3 regions of the Mesorhizobium sp. BH1-1-5 genome follow, and region 1 is predicted to be linked to each of the others. Evidence: predicted binding sites of a transcription regulator. Region 1 holds the regulator's gene; each other region holds the start of a gene.
What was found. The regulator PhoB, encoded in region 1, activates phosphate uptake and scavenging genes when phosphate is short. The targets are predictions, from matches to a motif close to TGTCATNNANCTGTCAT.
Positions count from the first base shown of each region.

Region 2: the regulator PhoB is predicted to act here: its motif matches at 1,615-1,631, upstream of LB572_RS04785 (RNA degradosome polyphosphate kinase).
Region 3: the regulator PhoB is predicted to act here: its motif matches at 2,251-2,267, upstream of phnC (phosphonate ABC transporter ATP-binding protein).

Region 1 is NZ_JAIUIM010000034.1:51,890-57,695, forward strand. Features, by position in the region: gene LB572_RS30775 (sugar ABC transporter permease) at 1-526, opposite strand, end outside; gene xylF (D-xylose ABC transporter substrate-binding protein) at 675-1,715, opposite strand; gene LB572_RS30785 (ROK family protein) at 1,988-3,223, shown strand; gene phoB (phosphate regulon transcriptional regulator PhoB) at 3,505-4,194, opposite strand; gene phoU (phosphate signaling complex protein PhoU) at 4,212-4,919, opposite strand; gene pstB (phosphate ABC transporter ATP-binding protein PstB) at 4,940-5,743, opposite strand; gene pstA (phosphate ABC transporter permease PstA) at 5,740-5,806, opposite strand, start outside.
Region 2 is NZ_JAIUIM010000003.1:84,303-90,108, reverse strand. Features, by position in the region: gene LB572_RS04795 (FAD-dependent monooxygenase) at 43-1,275, opposite strand; gene LB572_RS04790 (zinc-finger domain-containing protein) at 1,292-1,537, opposite strand; gene LB572_RS04785 (RNA degradosome polyphosphate kinase) at 1,785-3,980, shown strand; gene ppx (exopolyphosphatase) at 3,977-5,512, shown strand; gene LB572_RS04775 (DoxX family protein) at 5,521-5,806, opposite strand, start outside.
Region 3 is NZ_JAIUIM010000009.1:117,207-123,012, reverse strand. Features, by position in the region: gene phnK (phosphonate C-P lyase system protein PhnK) at 1-80, shown strand, start outside; gene phnL (phosphonate C-P lyase system protein PhnL) at 83-790, shown strand; gene LB572_RS14275 (DapH/DapD/GlmU-related protein) at 787-1,398, shown strand; gene LB572_RS14270 (DUF1868 domain-containing protein) at 1,464-2,174, shown strand; gene phnC (phosphonate ABC transporter ATP-binding protein) at 2,349-3,206, shown strand; gene phnD (phosphonate ABC transporter substrate-binding protein) at 3,347-4,255, shown strand; gene phnE (phosphonate ABC transporter, permease protein PhnE) at 4,416-5,369, shown strand; gene phnE (phosphonate ABC transporter, permease protein PhnE) at 5,371-5,806, shown strand, end outside.

The sequences.
Region 1 (5,806 bases):
CCAGCAATCCGCCCAGCGTGACGATGAAGGCCGGCACTTCGAGATAGGCGATGATGAAGCCCTGGAAGGCGCCGATGATGAGGCCGAGCGCCAGGCCGATCAGCAATGCCAGAACCCAGATCCAGGGATTGCCCAGTTCAAGCCCGACGAAGCGAACCAGGAAATGCACCTGGGCAAAGCCCATGACCATGCCGATCACCCCCTCGGCCGATCCGACCGACAGGTCGATGTTGCGCATGACGATGACCAGCACCATGCCGGAGGCCATGATGGCCACGGCCGACGTCTGAACCGACAGGTTCCAGAGGTTGCGCGGCGTGAGGAAGGTGCGGCTGTCGAAGTCGAGCGGATTGACGCCAAGCCGCAGGCTGGAAATCACATGCAGCCCGATCCAGATCAGCAGCAGCGCGCCGATCATGCCGAGCATGCGGGTGTCGAGCTCGGTCGCCTTCAGGAACCGGGCGACAGCGCCGAGTTCCGACGCGCGCGCGGTGTCCGCCGGTTGCGTAGACGTCGTGTCGGTCATGATATCCTCCCGCCGGCCTGCCGTCTGGCGCGGATGCCGGAACTCAGCCTAGAAGCTACCCGCCTGAGGCGGAACCGCAAATCTTTTTGAGAAAACGCCGCGGCCTTCAGGCCGCGGCGCAAGGGCTTTGAACGATCGTCGGCAAAGCTTAGTTGCAGACCTTGACGCTGCCGGCGGGCACGCCCGCGCAGACTTCGTCCTTCTTGATCCAGCCGGCGTCGATGACGACGTTGAGATTGTCCTTGGTGATCGCGATCGGGGTCAGGAACAGCGACTTGACGGTGTTGCCGCCAGGCGTCGTGAAGTCCTTGGCGCCGGCGATATCGCCCATCTTCTTGCCACCGGCGAGCTGCGAGGCGATCTCGGCGGCGTTCTTGCCGAGCTCGCGCGCGTCTTTCCACACCGACACGGTCTGCGTGCCGAGCGCGATGCGGTTGAGCGCCGCGTGGTCGCCGTCCTGGCCGGAGACCGGAACGGTGCCGGCGAGACCCTGCGCCGTCAGCGCCGCGACGACGCCGCCGGCGGTGCCGTCATTGGCGGCCACGACCGCGTCGACCTTGTTGTCGTTGGCGGTCAGGAACTGCTCCATGTTCTTCTGCGCGTTGGCGGGCAGCCAGCCGTCGGTATAGGCCTCGCCGACATTCTTGATCTTGCCGCTGTCGATGGCTTCCTTCAGCACTTCCATGGAGCCCGAGAACAGGAAGTCGGCATTCGGATCCGAACCCGAGCCCTTGATGAAGACGTAGTTGCCCTCGGGCTTGGCCTTGAACACCTCGCGGGCCTGCATGCGGCCGACTTCCTTGTTGTCGAACGTCAGGTAGAACACGTCCTTGTTCTCGATCAGGCGGTCGTAGCCGACGACCGGGATGCCCTCGTCGAGCGCCTTCTGCACCGCCGGGCCGATCGCCGAGGCATCCTGCGCCAGGATGATCAGCGAATTGGCGCCCTGCGAGATCAGGCTTTCGACGTCGGTCAGCTGCTTGCCCGGATTGGACTGCGCGTCGGCCGAGATATATTTGTCGCCGGCGGCCTCGATGGCGGCCTTCATCGCCGCTTCGTCGGTCTTCCAGCGCTCTTCCTGGAAATTCGACCACGAAACGCCGATCACCTTGTCCTTCGCCTCGGCGACCGAGGCCAGCGTCAGCGACATGGCAACGCCCGCCAGAATGGCGGCTGCGAATTTCTTCATGATATCCTCCCTGCGCCCCGTGCGGCGCGACCCAGACTGGCCCGAAGGCCGGCACAGAGGCTTTTTTTCGAGCCTCAAAAAAATAGTGATCCAGCAAAACGACGCTGTCAACTGCGATTCTGATGGGTTTTGATGGGTCCGAGCATTTTTTTCGACATCCGCAATAAATAATGACATGGACCTTGGCTTCTGCCAGTATCGCTGGCGTGTCACCGGTAGGCCATGGCATCATCATCACAAGGCCGCGATGACCGGGAGGACGTGCGAGGACAATGTCGGTCGGGATCCGCCACGACGATTTGCGCCGGCGCAACCGCGCCATGGTGATTTCGGCCGTGCGCCGCGCCGGCCAGCCCTCGCGGACGGAGATTGCCGCCTCCACCGGGCTCAGCCACTCGACCATTTCGGCGATTTCCGCCGATCTGATCCAGGAGGGCATTCTCACCGAAAGCAAGGCCAGCGAGCCGACGGCGTTGAAACGCGGCCGGCCGCAGATCGGCCTGGCGCAGAACCCCGAAGCCGCCGCGGTGCTGACCGTGGTGCTGTCGCTGAACTTCCTGTCGGTCGCCGTCATCGACTACGCCGGCCAGGTGATTGCCGAGGAACAGCAGCGCCTGGACACGCTTGTCATGCCCCGCGACGAGCTGATCGGCGAATGCGTTGCGATCGTCCGGCGCCGGCTGCAGGATCCCGACCTCGACCTGGGCAGCGTCGCCCGCATCGCCATGGGCATTCAAGGCATCACCGATTCCCGTTCACGCGCCATGCTGTGGTCGCCGATCACGCCGCTGACCGACATTCCCTTCGCCGATATCCTCGAAAAGGAATTCGGCATCCCGGCCACAACGGAGAACGACTGCAACATGATGGCGGTGGCGCTGCAATGGCGCGATCCCGAGCGCTATCGCGACGACTTCATCGCCATCCTGCTCTCGCACGGCATCGGCATGGGGCTGGTGCTGAAAGGCGCGCTGTTCACCGGCACGCATTCCTCGGGCGGCGAGTTCGGCCACATGATCCATCGTCCGGGCGGCGCGCTTTGCCGCTGCGGCCGGCGCGGCTGCGTCGAGGCCTATGCCGGCAATTATGCGATCTGGCGCAGCGCCATGGGAATAAGCGAGGATGCCGCGCCAACCGACGTCGGCGACGCCGACATGCGCGCCCTTGCCGCAAAGGCCCGTCAGGAGGACGGCCCCGAACGGGAGGCTTATCGCCGGGCCGGCGAAGCGCTTGGCTTCGGTCTCGGCAGCCTGTTTGCCTTGATCGACCCGGCGCCCGTCGCCATGGTCGGCGTCAGCGCGGCCGCCTTCGACCTGATCGAGCCGGCGCTGAGGGAGGCGATCGCCCAGACCGCCGGCGGCCAGCACTCCAAGTCGATCTCCTTCGACACCGAGCCGAACGAACTGCCGCTGATCCGCGAAGGCTGCGCCATGCGCGCGCTGACCTTCGTCGACCAGGAGATTTTCGCGCCGGGAGGCCAGGCGCGAGCGGGCAAGCACGTCGCCTGATCAACCTTGATCGTTGGTTTCCGTGCGAAGCCCCCGCAGCTTCGTCATTCCAGGGCGAAGCAGGAGCGAAGCTCCGTCGCGAAGACCCTGGAATCCATGCGCAGCGGAGCAGAATTCTGCACCGCCGCGGCGCGTCGACGTCACGGCATGGATCCTCGGGTCTGCGCCGCGTCGCTGCGCTCCTTGCTCCGCCCGTGGATGACGAAGCACAAGCGTCTCGGCTACTGACCAGCGTAGATGTTGGAAGTGCCTAGCTGTCAGGACTTCGGCGCGCCCCGAGACTAATCTTCCCTGATCGCGTAACCCGCGCCACGGATGGTGCGGATGACGTCCGGCATGCGGCCGTTGTTGACGGCCTTGCGCAGGCGCCCGACATGCACGTCCACGGTGCGCTCGTCGATATAGATCGTCTCGCCCCAGACATTGTCGAGCAGCTGGCTGCGCGAGAACACGCGGCCGGGATGGCGCATCATGAATTCGAGCAGGCGGAACTCGGTCGGGCCGAGCCTGATCTCGCTCTTCTTGCGGTAGACGCGGTGCGATTCGCGGTCGAGCACGATGTCGCCGACCTTGAGCACGCTGGACAGCACCTCCGGCTTGGCGCGGCGCAGCAGCGCCTTGACGCGCGCCATGAACTCCGGCGTCGAGAACGGCTTGACCAGATAGTCGTCGGCGCCGGTCGAAAGGCCGCGCACGCGGTCGCTTTCCTCGCCGCGCGCCGTCAGCATGATGATCGGCAGCCGCTCGGTCTCGGGCCGCATCCTGAGACGCCGGCAGAGCTCGATGCCGGAAACCGCCGGCACCATCCAGTCGAGCACGAGCAGGTCGGGAACGTTTTCTTGCAGGCGGATTTCGGCCTCGTCGCCGCGGGTCACCACTTCAACCTGGTAACCTTCGGATTCGAGGTTGTAGCGGAGCAGCACCCCCAGCGGCTCCTCGTCCTCCACCACCATGATGCGTGGCGCGATCATCGGGGTAACCTTTTCCGTCAGGCCGCCGGCGCCGACATTGCCGTCTCGTCCTGCTTCGGACGGTTGGCGGGCAATTGGGTGCCGGTCAGCACATAGTAGGCGTTCTCGGCGATGTTGGTCACATGGTCGCCGATGCGCTCGAGATTCTTGGCGCAGAACAAAAGATGCGTGCAAGCGGTGATGTTGCGCGGGTCTTCCATCATGTAGGTCAACAGCTCGCGGAAGACGGACGTGTATTTGACGTCGATGCGCTCGTCGTCGTTGCGAAGCTTGGCCAGCGCCGTGGCATCGCCCGCCGTATATTCCTGGATCACGGCCTGGACCTGGATCAGCACCATCTGCGCCATGGAATCGATCGAATGCGTGAGGTCGCGCGGCGCGGCGCTGACGCCGACCGAACCGACGCGCTTGGCGATGTTCTTGGCGAGGTCGCCGATGCGCTCGAGGTCGCCCGCCATGCGGATCGAGCCGACCACGTGACGAAGATCGTCGGCCATCGGCTGCCGCTTGGCGATCAGCGTGATGGCGCGGTCGTCGAGCTCGCGCTGGCGCGCGTCCATGATGGCGTCGTCGGAGACGACGCGCTGCGCCAGCGCATTGTCGGTTTCGAGCAGGGCCCTGGTCGCGCCGCCGACCATGGAGCCGGCGAGATCGCCCATGTCGTTGATGAGCCGGCTGATCTGCCTCAAATCCTCGTCGAAGGAGGCGACGGTATGTTCGGCCATGATGATGTCCTCGTATGTACTCAGCCGAAGCGGCCGGTGATGTAGTCCTGCGTGCGCTTCTCGCGAGGCGAGGTGAAGATCTTCTCGGTCCGGTCGAACTCCACCAGCTCGCCGAGATACATGAACGCCGTCTGCCGCGACACGCGCGCCGCCTGCTGCATGTTGTGGGTGACGATGACGATCGTGTAGTCGGCCTGCAATTCGTCGATCAGCTCCTCGATCTTGGCCGTCGACAGGGGATCGAGCGCCGAGGCCGGCTCGTCGAGCAGGATGACCTCGGGCTTCACCGCCACGGTGCGGGCGATGCACAGGCGCTGCTGCTGGCCGCCGGAAAGGCTGAGCCCGCTGGCGTTGAGCTTGTCCTTGACCTCGCTCCAGAGCGCGGCGCGCTTCAGCGCCTGCTCGACGCGGCTGTCCATCTCGGCCTTGCTGATCTTCTCATAGAGCCTGACGCCGAAGGCGATGTTTTCGTAGATCGACATCGGGAAAGGCGTCGGCTTCTGGAAAACCATGCCGATCTTGGTCCTGAGCAGGTTGAGGTCCTGCGAGCGGTCGAGGATGTTCTTGCCGTCGAGCAGCACCTGGCCCTCGGCGCTCTGCTTCGGATAGAGCTCGTAGATGCGGTTGAGCACGCGCAGCAGCGTCGACTTCCCGCAGCCCGACGGGCCGATGAAGGCCGTCACGCTGCGCTCCGGCAGGGACAGGTTGATGTCCTTCAGCGCCTTCGACTGGCCATAGTAGAAGTTGAGGTTCTTGACCTCGATCTTGGCCTTCTCGACGGTCGCGTCGGGTGCGTTCAGGTCGGTGGACAACATCGGTTTCATCTGTCCTCTCTGCGTCCGGTTAGGCTTCGGGCGATGATGCTCAGCCCGAGAACCGTCAGGGTG
Region 2 (5,806 bases), on a different contig from region 1:
AGGGGGGTGCTGTCCCGCCGGCCTATCCGGCCACCAGACGCGCTACCGCCGCACGACCTTCTGCTCCTCCCACCCGTAGAGCCAGTCCAGATCCGCCGCGAGCTTCTCCGCCGGCCGAGCTGCGAGCACCAGGTTGCGGGCGATCGCCACCGGTCCCCAGGCGTGCCAGGCCAAACGGTTCAGCGCACCGCGTTTCAGCACTCGTTCGACGCGCGGCCGCCTGAGATTCTCCCAGATGGTCAGGCTCTGCCTGGGATCGCCAGGAAAATCGGCGACCAGATCGGCAAGCATCGCGGCGTCCTCGATCCCCATGGCCGCGCCCTGCGCGGCGAAGGGTGTCATGGCATGCGCGGCGTCGCCGATCAGCGCGATGCCTTCCGGCATCGTCCAGCGGCGCTGCTCGACCGTGTGGATGGGGAAAGCCGTCCAGGGGCCGGCGAGCGCCACCAGCCTCGACAATGTTGCCGCCGTGCCGCGCACGGCCCCTGAGAGGATGGCGGGGTCGGCATGGCCGGACCAGTCTTCGGCGATGCGCTCGCCCTTGGTGAAGGCGGCAAGGTTGAAGGCGCTGCCCTTGCTCACCGGATAGGCGACCATATGGAAGCCGGGATGCAGGAAGGTGGTGACGCAGTCGGCAGCGCCGATTTGCATAAAGACCTGGCCGGCGGCGCTTTCCGCCGGGATCGTCGCGCGCCAGGCGAGTTCGCCCGAAAAGCGGCTTGCCGCAAAGCCGGCCGTCCGGGCAAGCTCGGCGCGGACCGAGGACCACACGCCGTCCGCTCCGACCACCAGGCCGCCCGTGACATGCGTCGTTTCGCCCTCGATCTCGACAGTCGCGGTTACGCTTTGCGGGTCGGCGGCGATGCCGGTCACCCGCGCCCCGGTAACGAGCTCCACATCTGGCCGGTTTGCCGCCGCGGCCATCAGGGCCGCCTGCAGGTCGGCGCGGTGCGCCACCAGATAGGGCGCGCCCCAACGGCTTTCACCAGCCTCCCCAAGCGGCACGCGCGCCAGCTCACGCAGGCTTCTTGCGTCCTTCAGCACCACCGCTTCCGGCCGGATCGCGTCGGCCAGCAGGCGATCGAGCACGCCGAGCCGGCGCAGGATACGGGTCGCATTGGGGGAAAGCTGGAGCCCGGCGCCGGCCGCTTCGAGCTGCTTGGCCTGCTCCAACAGCGTTACCGGGAAGCCACGCGTCGAGAAAGCGATCGCCGCCGTCAGTCCGGCGATGCCAGCCCCGGCGATAACGATTTGCCGGGACCGTGTTTCAGCCATGGTTGGGAAAAAAGGGTCAGGCGGCCTGATCGACATAGAGGCAGCCGGCCGGCTGCGTTTCCGTCGCCTTCAGCGACGGCGAATAGCGGTAGAGCGTCGAGCAGTAGGGACAGACCTTTTCATTGTCGTCGCCCATATCGAGGAACACATGCGGGTGGTCGAAAGGCGGGTTGGCGCCGGTGCACATGAATTCCTTGACGCCGATCTCGATGACCGGATGGCCCGCGTCGTTCTGGAAATGGGGGATGCTGCCGCCTGCCATCGTCGTCTCCAATTGGGTTTGGCCAGTGGTGTGACTAGCCTGCATCTGGAGCATAACAGGCCAGTTTGCAAGATCGATGAAATCAAACTGTCGCAAAAGCCTGGCAGAGGATAAGTTGAGCCGGTTAAGCGCATGCGGCTGGGCGCGGAGCGATTCCGTGACGATCATGCGTCACAAACAAATGTTAGAGCGTCGCTGAACGGCAATATGCGGCGCTCCCAGAAAGTTGCGGGCAGAGCGGGAAACCATGAACGAACTGAAGCCTGTACTGAGCGAGTTCATCACCGTCGAGGCGGCCAGCCCGGACGGCGGCAATCCCGACCGTTTCGTCAATCGCGAGTTCTCCTGGCTGCAATTCAACCGCCGCGTGCTGGAGGAATCGCTGAACGAGCATCATCCGCTGCTCGAACGCGTCCGCTTCCTGTCGATCTCGGCCGCCAATCTCGATGAATTCTTCATGGTCCGCGTCGCCGGCCTCGCCGGCCAGGTGCGCGAGGGCATCGCCCTGAAAAGCCCGGACGGCCGCACCCCCGAGCAGCAGCTCGAGCAGCTGCTGCGCGAGGTCGAACGCCTGCAGGAGGACCAGCAGAAGAGCCTGTCGACGCTGATGACCCTGCTCAACAAGGAGGGCATCGAAAGCATCACCCGCGATGCGCTCACCAAGGACGAGAAGGCCTGGCTTGAAGACCATTTCCAGGAGCAGGTCTTCCCGGTGCTGACGCCGCTGTCGATCGACCCGGCGCATCCGTTCCCGTTCATCCCCAATCTCGGCTTCTCGATCGCGCTGCAGCTGCGCCATCGCAAGAATGGCGAGGCGATGAGCGCGCTCTTGCGCCTGCCGGTGGCGCTCAAGCGTTTCATCCGCTTGCCCGACCGCAAGCACCATGTCCGCTTCATCCCGCTGGAGGAAGCAGTCGGCATCTATATCGGCAAGCTCTTCCCCGGCTACGAGGTCAAGGGCTCGGGCACGTTCCGCATCATCCGCGACAGCGATATCGAGGTCGAGGAAGAGTCCGAAGACCTGGTGCGCCTGTTCGAGACGGCGCTGAAGCGGCGGCGCCGCGGTTCGGTGATCCGCATCGAATTCGACACGCTGATGCCTGCCGAATTGCGCGATTTCGTCGCCGGCGAGCTCGGCGTCTCGTCGAGCCGCATCAGCGTGCTCACCGGCCCGCTGGCGCTCAACCAGATCTCCGAGATCGTCGCCATTCCGCGCGACGACCTGAAATTCACGCCCTACAATCCGCGCTTCCCCGAGCGCATCCGCGAGCATGGCGGCGATTGCCTGGCCGCCATCCGCGAGAAGGACATCGTCGTCCACCACCCTTACGAATCCTTCGACGTGGTGGTGCAGTTCCTGCGCCAGGCCGCGGCCGATTCCGAAGTGGTGGCGATCAAGCAGACGCTCTACCGCACCTCCAACGACAGCCCGATCGTGCGCGCGCTGATCGATGCCGCCGAGGCCGGCAAGTCGGTGACGGCGCTTGTCGAGCTCAAGGCGCGGTTCGACGAGGAGGCCAACATCCGCTGGGCGCGCGACCTCGAACGCGCCGGCGTCCAGGTCGTGTTCGGCTTCCTGGAGCTCAAGACCCACGCCAAGATGTCGCTGGTGGTGCGCCGCGAGGACGGCAAGCTGCGCAATTACGTGCATCTCGGCACCGGCAATTACCATCCGGTCACCGCGCGCATCTACACCGACCTGTCCTTCTTCACCACCGATCCGACCATCGCGCGCGATGTCGCGCAGGTCTTCAACTTCATCACCGGCTATGCCGAGCCGGCCGAGGAAATGCGCCTTGCGGTGTCGCCCTTCACGCTGCGCAATCGCATCCTGAAGCATATCTCGGAGGAGATCGTCCATGCCCGCGAGGGCCGGCCGGCCCGCATCTGGATGAAGATGAACGCGCTGGTCGATCCGACCATCATCGACGCGCTTTATGACGCCAGCCGCGCCGGCGTCGAGATCGACCTCGTCGTGCGCGGCATCTGCTGCCTCAGGCCGCAGGTGCCGGGCCTCTCCGAGAACATAAGGGTGAAATCGATCGTCGGCCGTTTCCTCGAGCACAGCCGCATCTTCTGCTTCGGCAACGGCCACGGCCTGCCGTCGGACGAGGCGATCGTCTACATCTCGTCGGCCGACATGATGCCGCGCAATCTCGACCGCCGCGTCGAGACCCTGGTGCCCATCACCAATCCAACTGTGCATGAACAGGTGCTTGGCCAGATCATGCTGGGCAACATCATGGACAACCAGCAAAGTTTCGACGTATTGGCTGACGGGACCTCCCGGCGCGTTGTGCTGGAGGAGGGCGAAGAGCCGTTCAACGCGCAGGAATATTTCATGACCAATCCGAGCCTCTCCGGACGGGGTGACGCGCTGAAGTCGCATGCGCCCAAGCGCATCGCCCAGTTCAAGCGCCGCAAGAAGAACGGCGCCGCGTGATCGCAGTTTCCCAGGGCCGGCTTCAGGACCGGCGGCCGCTGTCGATCATCGACATCGGATCGAACTCGATCCGCCTTGTCGTCTATGAGGGGCTGGCGCGCTCGCCCACGCTGCTGTTCAACGAAAAGATGCTGGCTGGCCTCGGCCGCGGCATCGTTTCGACGGGCAGGCTCGACCCCGAGGCGGTGACGCGCTCGATGGAGGAATTCCGCCGGTTCCGCGCGCTGTCCGACCAGGCGGGCGCCGAGCACATGTATGTGCTGGCCACCGCCGCCGCGCGCGAGGCAGGCAACGGTCCTGATTTCATCCATCGCGCCGAGGACGTTCTGAAGACCGAGATCCGCGTGCTCACCGGTCGTCAGGAAGCCTATTATTCGGCGCTCGGCGTCATATCCGGCTTCCATCCGGCCAACGGCATCGCAGGCGACCTAGGCGGCGGCAGCCTGGAGCTGATCGACATCAATCGCGAAGCGATCGGCGATGGCATCACGCTGCCGCTCGGCGGCTTGCGCCTGCAGGACATGGCCAGGAACTCGCTTGTCCAGGCGCAGAAGATCGCGCGCCAGGAGCTGGCGCGGGCAAAGCTGCTCAAAAGCGGACAGGGCAGGGTCTTCTATGCTGTCGGCGGCACCTGGCGAAACCTCGCCAGGCTGCATATGGAGATGACCAACTACCCGCTCGGCGTCATGCATCACTATGAGATTTCAGCCGACAGCGCGCAGGCTTTCCTGAAGCAGGTGGCCAAGGGCGAGGTCGAGAAGGTGAGGGGCATCGAGGGCGTCTCCAAGAACCGCCGCTCGCTGCTGCCCTACGGCGCCGTCGTGCTGCAGGAGATCATGACGGCAATGCAGCCCTCGAAGATCGTCGTCTCGGCGCAGGGCGTGCGCGAAGGCTTCCTCTATTCGCTGCTCGACGCCGACGAGCAGAAATCCGATCCGCTGATCTCGGCGGCCGAGGAACTGGCGCTCTTGCGTTCGCGCTCGGTGCACCACGCGCATGACCTGGTCGAATGGACCGGCAAGGCGTTCAAGGCCTTTGGCATCGACGAGACGGAAGACGAGGCGCGCTACCGCCATGCCGCCTGCCTGCTCGCCGATATCGGTTGGCGCGCGCATCCCGAATATCGCGGCAGGCAGTCGCTCAACATCATCGCGCATGCCTCCTTCATCGGCGTCGACCATCCTGGCCGCGCCTATCTGGCCTTGGCCAACGCCTATCGCCATGACGGCATCTTCAACGACGGCATCGCGCCCGAGATCAAGGCGCTGGCACCGCCCAGGCTGCTCGAGCGGGCCCGCACGCTGGCGGCGATGATGCGCGTGGTCTACCTGCTGACCGCGGCAATGCCCGGCGTGATGCCTGGGCTCAAATGGGAAAGCCGCGGCAACGGCGCGCTGGCGCTGGTGCTGCCGGCCTCGCTCGCCGATCTTTACGGAGAGCGCCCGGCTGGCCGCCTGGCACAGCTCGCGCGCATCACCAACCGCCGCCTCGTGCTGGCGGTCGAAGGGGGCCCGAGCGTTTCGGTGAAATAGGGTCGGGCTTAAGTCACTTCGGCACCGATGCCGAAGCCGCGCCCGTCGGCTGACCATGCGCCGGCGCCGGCCATGGCGAGCGCAAGGAAACCGCCGGCAATGGCGATATCCTTCATCAGCATCTGCTGGTGCAGGAAGGCGAGGCTCGCATCCTCGCCGCCCTGGCCGTAATGGCCGATGAAACCTGCAACCACACAGAAAGCCGCAAGCAGAAGCGCCACGACCCGCGTCTGGAAACCGACAAGGATCAGAAGCCCGGCAATCAGCTCGAACAGGCCGGTGCCCCAGGCCGCC
Region 3 (5,806 bases), on a different contig from region 1:
GCGGCCTCACCGACCGCGTGCTCGACGATCCGCGCGCGCCTTATACCCAGTTGCTCGTTTCTTCGATCCTGCAGGTGTGATGATGGCTACGCCTCTCGTCGTTTCCGATGTCGCCAAGAGCTTCACCATGCATCTGCGCGACGGCGTCACGCTGCCGGTGGTGGCGGGCGTCTCCTTCTCGATCCGCGCCGGCGAATGCGCCGTGCTCGGCGGCCCTTCCGGTGCGGGAAAAAGCTCGATCCTGAAGATGCTCTACGGCAACTACGCCGTCGATGAAGGCCAGATCATCGTCCAGCATGGCGGCGGCTTGATCGACCTCGCCTCCGCCAGCCCGCGCACCGTGCTTTCCGTGCGCCGCCACACCATAGGTTATGTCAGCCAGTTCCTGCGCACCGTGCCGCGCGTCTCGGCGCTCGATGTGGTCGCCGAACCACTGGTCGAGCGCGGCGAGGATCGGGATAGCGCGCGGGCGAAGGCCCGTTCCCTTCTCCAGCAGCTCAACCTGCCGGAAAAGCTCTGGGCCCTGCCGCCCGCGACCTTTTCGGGCGGCGAGCAGCAGCGCGTCAACATCGCGCGCGGCTTCATCACCGAGCATCCGATCCTTTTGCTCGACGAGCCGACCGCCTCGCTCGACGCGAAGAATCGCGATGTCGTGGTCGAGCTCATCGCCGCCAAGAAGGTGGCGGGCGTTGCCTTGCTCGGCATCTTCCACGACCTCGACGTGCGCGACGCGGTGGCCGATCGCGTCATCGACGTCACCGCGTTCGCCGCCGGAAAGATCGCCGCATGAAGCTTTCGGAGACGCCGCTGATCCATCCGACGGCGCAGGTCGAAAACTCGACGCTCGGCCGTTGGACCGAGATCGCCGAGCGCAGCCGCGTCGCCGAATGCGAGCTCGGCGATTACTCCTACATGATGCAGGATTGCGCCGTGTGGTGCGCGACCATCGGCAAGTTCTCCAACATCGCGGCAAGCGTCCGCCTCAACGCCACCAATCATCCGACATGGCGGCCGACGCTGCATCACTTCACCTACCGCGCGTCCGACTATTGGGACGATGCCGAGCATGAAAGCGCGTTTTTCGCGCAGCGCCGCGCCAGCCGCGTCACCATCGGCCACGATACCTGGCTCGGCCACGGCTCGACCATCCTGCCCGGCGTCACCGTCGGCGACGGCGCGGCGGTCGGCGCGGGCGCCGTGGTGTCGAAGGACGTCGCGCCCTACACCATCGTTGGCGGCGTGCCGGCAAAGCCGATCCGCGAGCGTTTCGACCGCCGCACCGCCGAGCGCTACCAGGCTTTAGCCTGGTGGGATTGGGACCACGCGAAGCTGCGCGCCGCGCTGGACGATTTCCGGGAGCTGGAGGCCGAGGCATTTCTCGAGAAACATGGCGGTTGAGCGACCTCCTTTCACACATCTGACACAGGACTCGGACAGGAGGTCTTCTTCCCCGGGAGATCGCCATGCTCGACACAATCAGACCTTCGCTCGCCGGATTTTTCGAAGGCACGAACCCGACGCCGCCCACACATCTCGGCACTCGTTATGACGCGTCGGGCAACTTCCTCCTCGAACCCGGCAACACGGTTGTCAGCCATCTGGTCAAAGGCTCACCTTCCGAAGCCGCTGTCATCGAGGTGCGCGAGCGCATGCTGGCCATGCCCGATGCGGATCGCCTCGCCTTCACGCCGATCTCCAGCCTGCACATGACGCTGTTCCAGGGCATCATCGAATACCGGCGCCGCCTCCCCTACTGGCCATCGGACGTGCCGCTCGACACCGGCATCGACGACATGACCCGCCTCTATCTCGAACGCCTGCAAGGCTTCGAAGGCCACGGCCGCTTCAAGGTGAAAATTGTCGAAGTCGTGCCGACCGGTCTGACCGTTGCCGGCGCCACCGCGGAAGACAGCCAGATCCTGAAAGCCTGGCGCGATGCGCTATCCGTGCCGTTCGGCTATAGCCATCCGGACCACGAGACTTATGCCTTCCACATCACCTTCGCCTACCAGATCCGCCGCCTTGCCGACGAGCGTGCCGCGGCATGGCAGGACCTGTTCGATGACTGTCTGTCGTTCCTCGAGCGCGAGGCCCCGGTGATCGAGCTCAGGCCGCCGGCATTCTGCAGTTTCAGCGACATGAAGCATTTCGAGGAATTGCTGGTGGTTGGTTGAATCTCTGATGCATGTCTCCCGAAAATGGGCCCGGTTTCGGGATAACGACATGCATGAACAAGGATGGCCTGTGACTCGTAACAAAACTGACATCAATCCGACACCCCAGCTTCATCGGCCTGCGCTAGCGAAGGTTAACAGACCTGCAAAAGCGCGACGGACTGGAGTTTTGGTATGTCAGCATCATCGGCCACGCTTGAGATCCGCGGCGTAACCCGACGATTTGGCAAGAACACCGCTGTCAGCGACATCAACATTTCGATCCCGCGCGGCCAGATGGTCGGTGTCATCGGCCGTTCCGGCGCCGGCAAGTCGACGCTTTTGCGCATGATCAACCGTCTCATCGATCCCAGCCAGGGGTCGATTTTTTTTGACGGCGCCGAGGTCTCCAGACTGCAGGGCTCGCCGCTGCGCCGCTGGCAGCGCGACTGCGCCATGATCTTCCAGCAATTCAACCTCGTGCCGCGCCTCGACGTCTTGACCAACGTCCTGCTCGGCCGCCTCAACCATCGTTCGACGGTTTCCAACCTGCTCGGCATGTTCACGCGCACCGAATGCGCCGAGGCGGTCGCCGCGCTCGAGCGCCTCGACATCGCCCGCACCGCGCTGCAGCCGGCCGGCACCCTGTCCGGCGGCCAGCAGCAGCGCGTCGCGATCGCCCGCGCCATGATGCAGCAGCCGAAAGTGCTTCTGGCCGACGAGCCGATCGCCTCGCTCGACCCGCTCAACGCCAAGGTGGTGATGGACTCGCTGCGCGACATCAATTTGCGCGAAGGCATCACCGTCGTCACCAACCTGCACACGCTCGACACCGCGCGCGCCTATTGCAACCGCATCATCGGCATGGCTGCCGGCAAGGTCGTCTTCGACGGCGCCCCGGAAGACCTCGACCGCGACGCCGTGCGCACGGTCTACGGCGCCGATGCCAGCGGTGCCGAAATCTCCGAGGCCATCACGTCGACCAGCGTGACCATCAAGCCGAAGATCACCGCATCCGCCGGACCGCTCGAACCAGCCTTTCCTGGCTACTGACTCCACCGCCCGGCCGCAGCCGGCCCGGGCATCGTGGACTTCAGCAGAGCAACCCGGATCGCCCGCCAGCGTCAACGGCAAGACTTGAAAAAATCAGAACGCCGCCGGCGCGCAGCCGGAACAACAGGAGAGAGATCGAAATGTTCAGGAAGATGGTTTTTGGGGCGGTTTCGCTGCTCGCCATGGCGGCAAGCGCCGCGCACGCAGCTGACGTCAAGGAATTCCGCGTCGGCATCCTCGGTGGCGAGAACGAGACCGACCGCCTGCGCAACTACCAGTGCCTCGCCGACCACCTGAAGACGGAATTCGGCTTCGAGAAGGTGTCGCTGTTCCCGGCCGCCGACTATGACGGCGTCATCCAGGGCCTGCTCGGCGGCACGCTCGACTTCGCCGAACTCGGCGCGTCCGGCTACGCCAGTGTCTATATCAAGGACCCGAAGGCCGTCACCCCGATCCTCACCACCCAGCAGACCGACGGCTCGACCGGTTATTATTCGATCGGCCTGGCGCTGAAGTCCTCCGGCATCACCGACATCAAGTCGGCCAAGGGCAAGAAGCTCGGCTATGCCGATCCGGACTCGACCTCCGGCTACCTGATCCCGCTGACCCAGATTCCGAAGGACACCGGCGCTTCCAACGAGACCTACTTTGCCTCGACCCAGTTCAACGGCGGCCACGAGAACAACGTGCTGGCCGTGCGCGACGGCAAGGTCGACGTGGCGGTGGACGATTCCTCCGGCATCGGCGACTTCAAGAACGGCTACACCTCCGGCACCTTCCACAAGGAAGTCTCCAAGGGCGCCGTCGACCCGAACGACTTCGTCGAAGTGTGGCGCTCGGGCCTGATCCCGAACGGCCCGCTGGTCGTGCGCACCGCGCTGGGCGACGACATGACCGCCAAGCTTACCGCTTTCTTCACCGCCCTGCCGGCCAAGGACAAGGCCTGCTTCGAAGGCGTCGAGGGTGGCGACTTCACCGGCTATGTTCCGGTGAAGCCGGAATTCTACAACGTCATCGTCGAAGCCCGCAAAGCCGCTATCGGCGGCTGAAGGCATCAGGAAAAAGGGCGGCGCCACCAAAGCGACGTGCGTCCACTTGGACGCACAAAGTACGCTTTGGCACTTTGGGTTGCCGTATCGGACTTTCCGAAAATCGAATTTCGATTTTCGGGCCGATGCGGCGGCGCCGCCCTTTTTGCATGTCCCGATCATGACATCAGCGACACTCCATTCCGACGCCACCCGCCAGCAGGCCGACGCCTGGCGGCGCCAGACCTCGCTGCGCCGCTTCTACACCGCGCTTGGCGTCGGCCTGCTGCTTGTCGCCATGTTCGCGACCATGTGGTTCGCCGACGAGGCCAATGCCGGCCACTTCTTCGACCGGCTGCCGCATATCCTCGACTTCCTGAGCTGGCTGGTCCCGAAGGACTGGAACGACGTCTGGCGGGCGCTGTTCGACATCGCCTCGCCCAACGACAAGGGCACGCAGGAATTCAACTTCCCGCTCGGCCGCGTCTATGTCTGGGGCGGCTTCTACATCCCCGAATATTTCGAACTGATGCTGACCACGGTGAACGTGGCGCTGGTCTCGACCTTCATCGGCTTCGTCTTCGCCGTTCCCTTCTCCTTCATCGCCGCGCGCAACCTGACGCCGAACCCGATCCTGCGGCTCGTCGTCAAGCGCTTCATGGAACTGCTGCGCGCCTTCCCCGAGATCGTCATTGCCGGCCTGTTCGCGGCCATCGTCTCGATCGGCCCGGTCGCCGCCATCATCGCCATCGGCCTGCATTCGATCGGCGCGCTGGGCAAGCTGTTCTACGAGATCAACGAGAACATCGACATGCGCCCGGAGGAGGGCCTGCGCGCCGTCGGCGCCAACTGGTTCGAGCGCGTGCGCTTCGCCGACCTGCCGCAGGTTCTGCCCAACTTCATGTCCTATACGCTGCTCAGGATCGAGATTAACGTGCGCATCTCGACCATCATGGGCGCGGTCGGCGGCGGCGGCATCGGCGAAGAGCTGAAGCTCTCCATCTCGCGCGGCTTCGGCGCCAAAACGCTGGCGCTGGTGCTCCTGCTCTTCATCACCATCTTCCTCGTCGACCAGTTCTCCGCCTGGCTGCGCCGCAAGCTGGTTGGTGAACAAGCCTTCCTGATGAGCGCCTGATATGGCTGCGATGACCGTCGATGAAATCAAGGCCATCGAGGACCGCCACCCGCAAGTGTTTCTGAGGCCGGCCTATAAGCGCTTCTGGCCGCTGCTGCTGATCGCCGGCACGGTACTCTATCTCGCCTATGCCTTGTGGTTCTTCAGCCTGCCGCAGGTGCTGCGCGAGTCGCATTGGGAGCGCCTGCCGCTCTTCCTGTCGCAGTGGATCAGCTATGACCTGCAGCCGGAATTCCGGCTCGACCAGCCTGAGATCACGCCGAAATATCCGCGCTTCTCGGCGCTCGGCGAAAATCCAAATCCCGACTGGGTGATCAAGAACCCCGACGGCACCTTCACGGTCCGGATCGACGGCGACGCGAAATCCGTCACCTTCGACAAGACCAGGGCGGCGATCACGGCCAATGGCGTGACCATGCCGATATCGCTGACAAGCG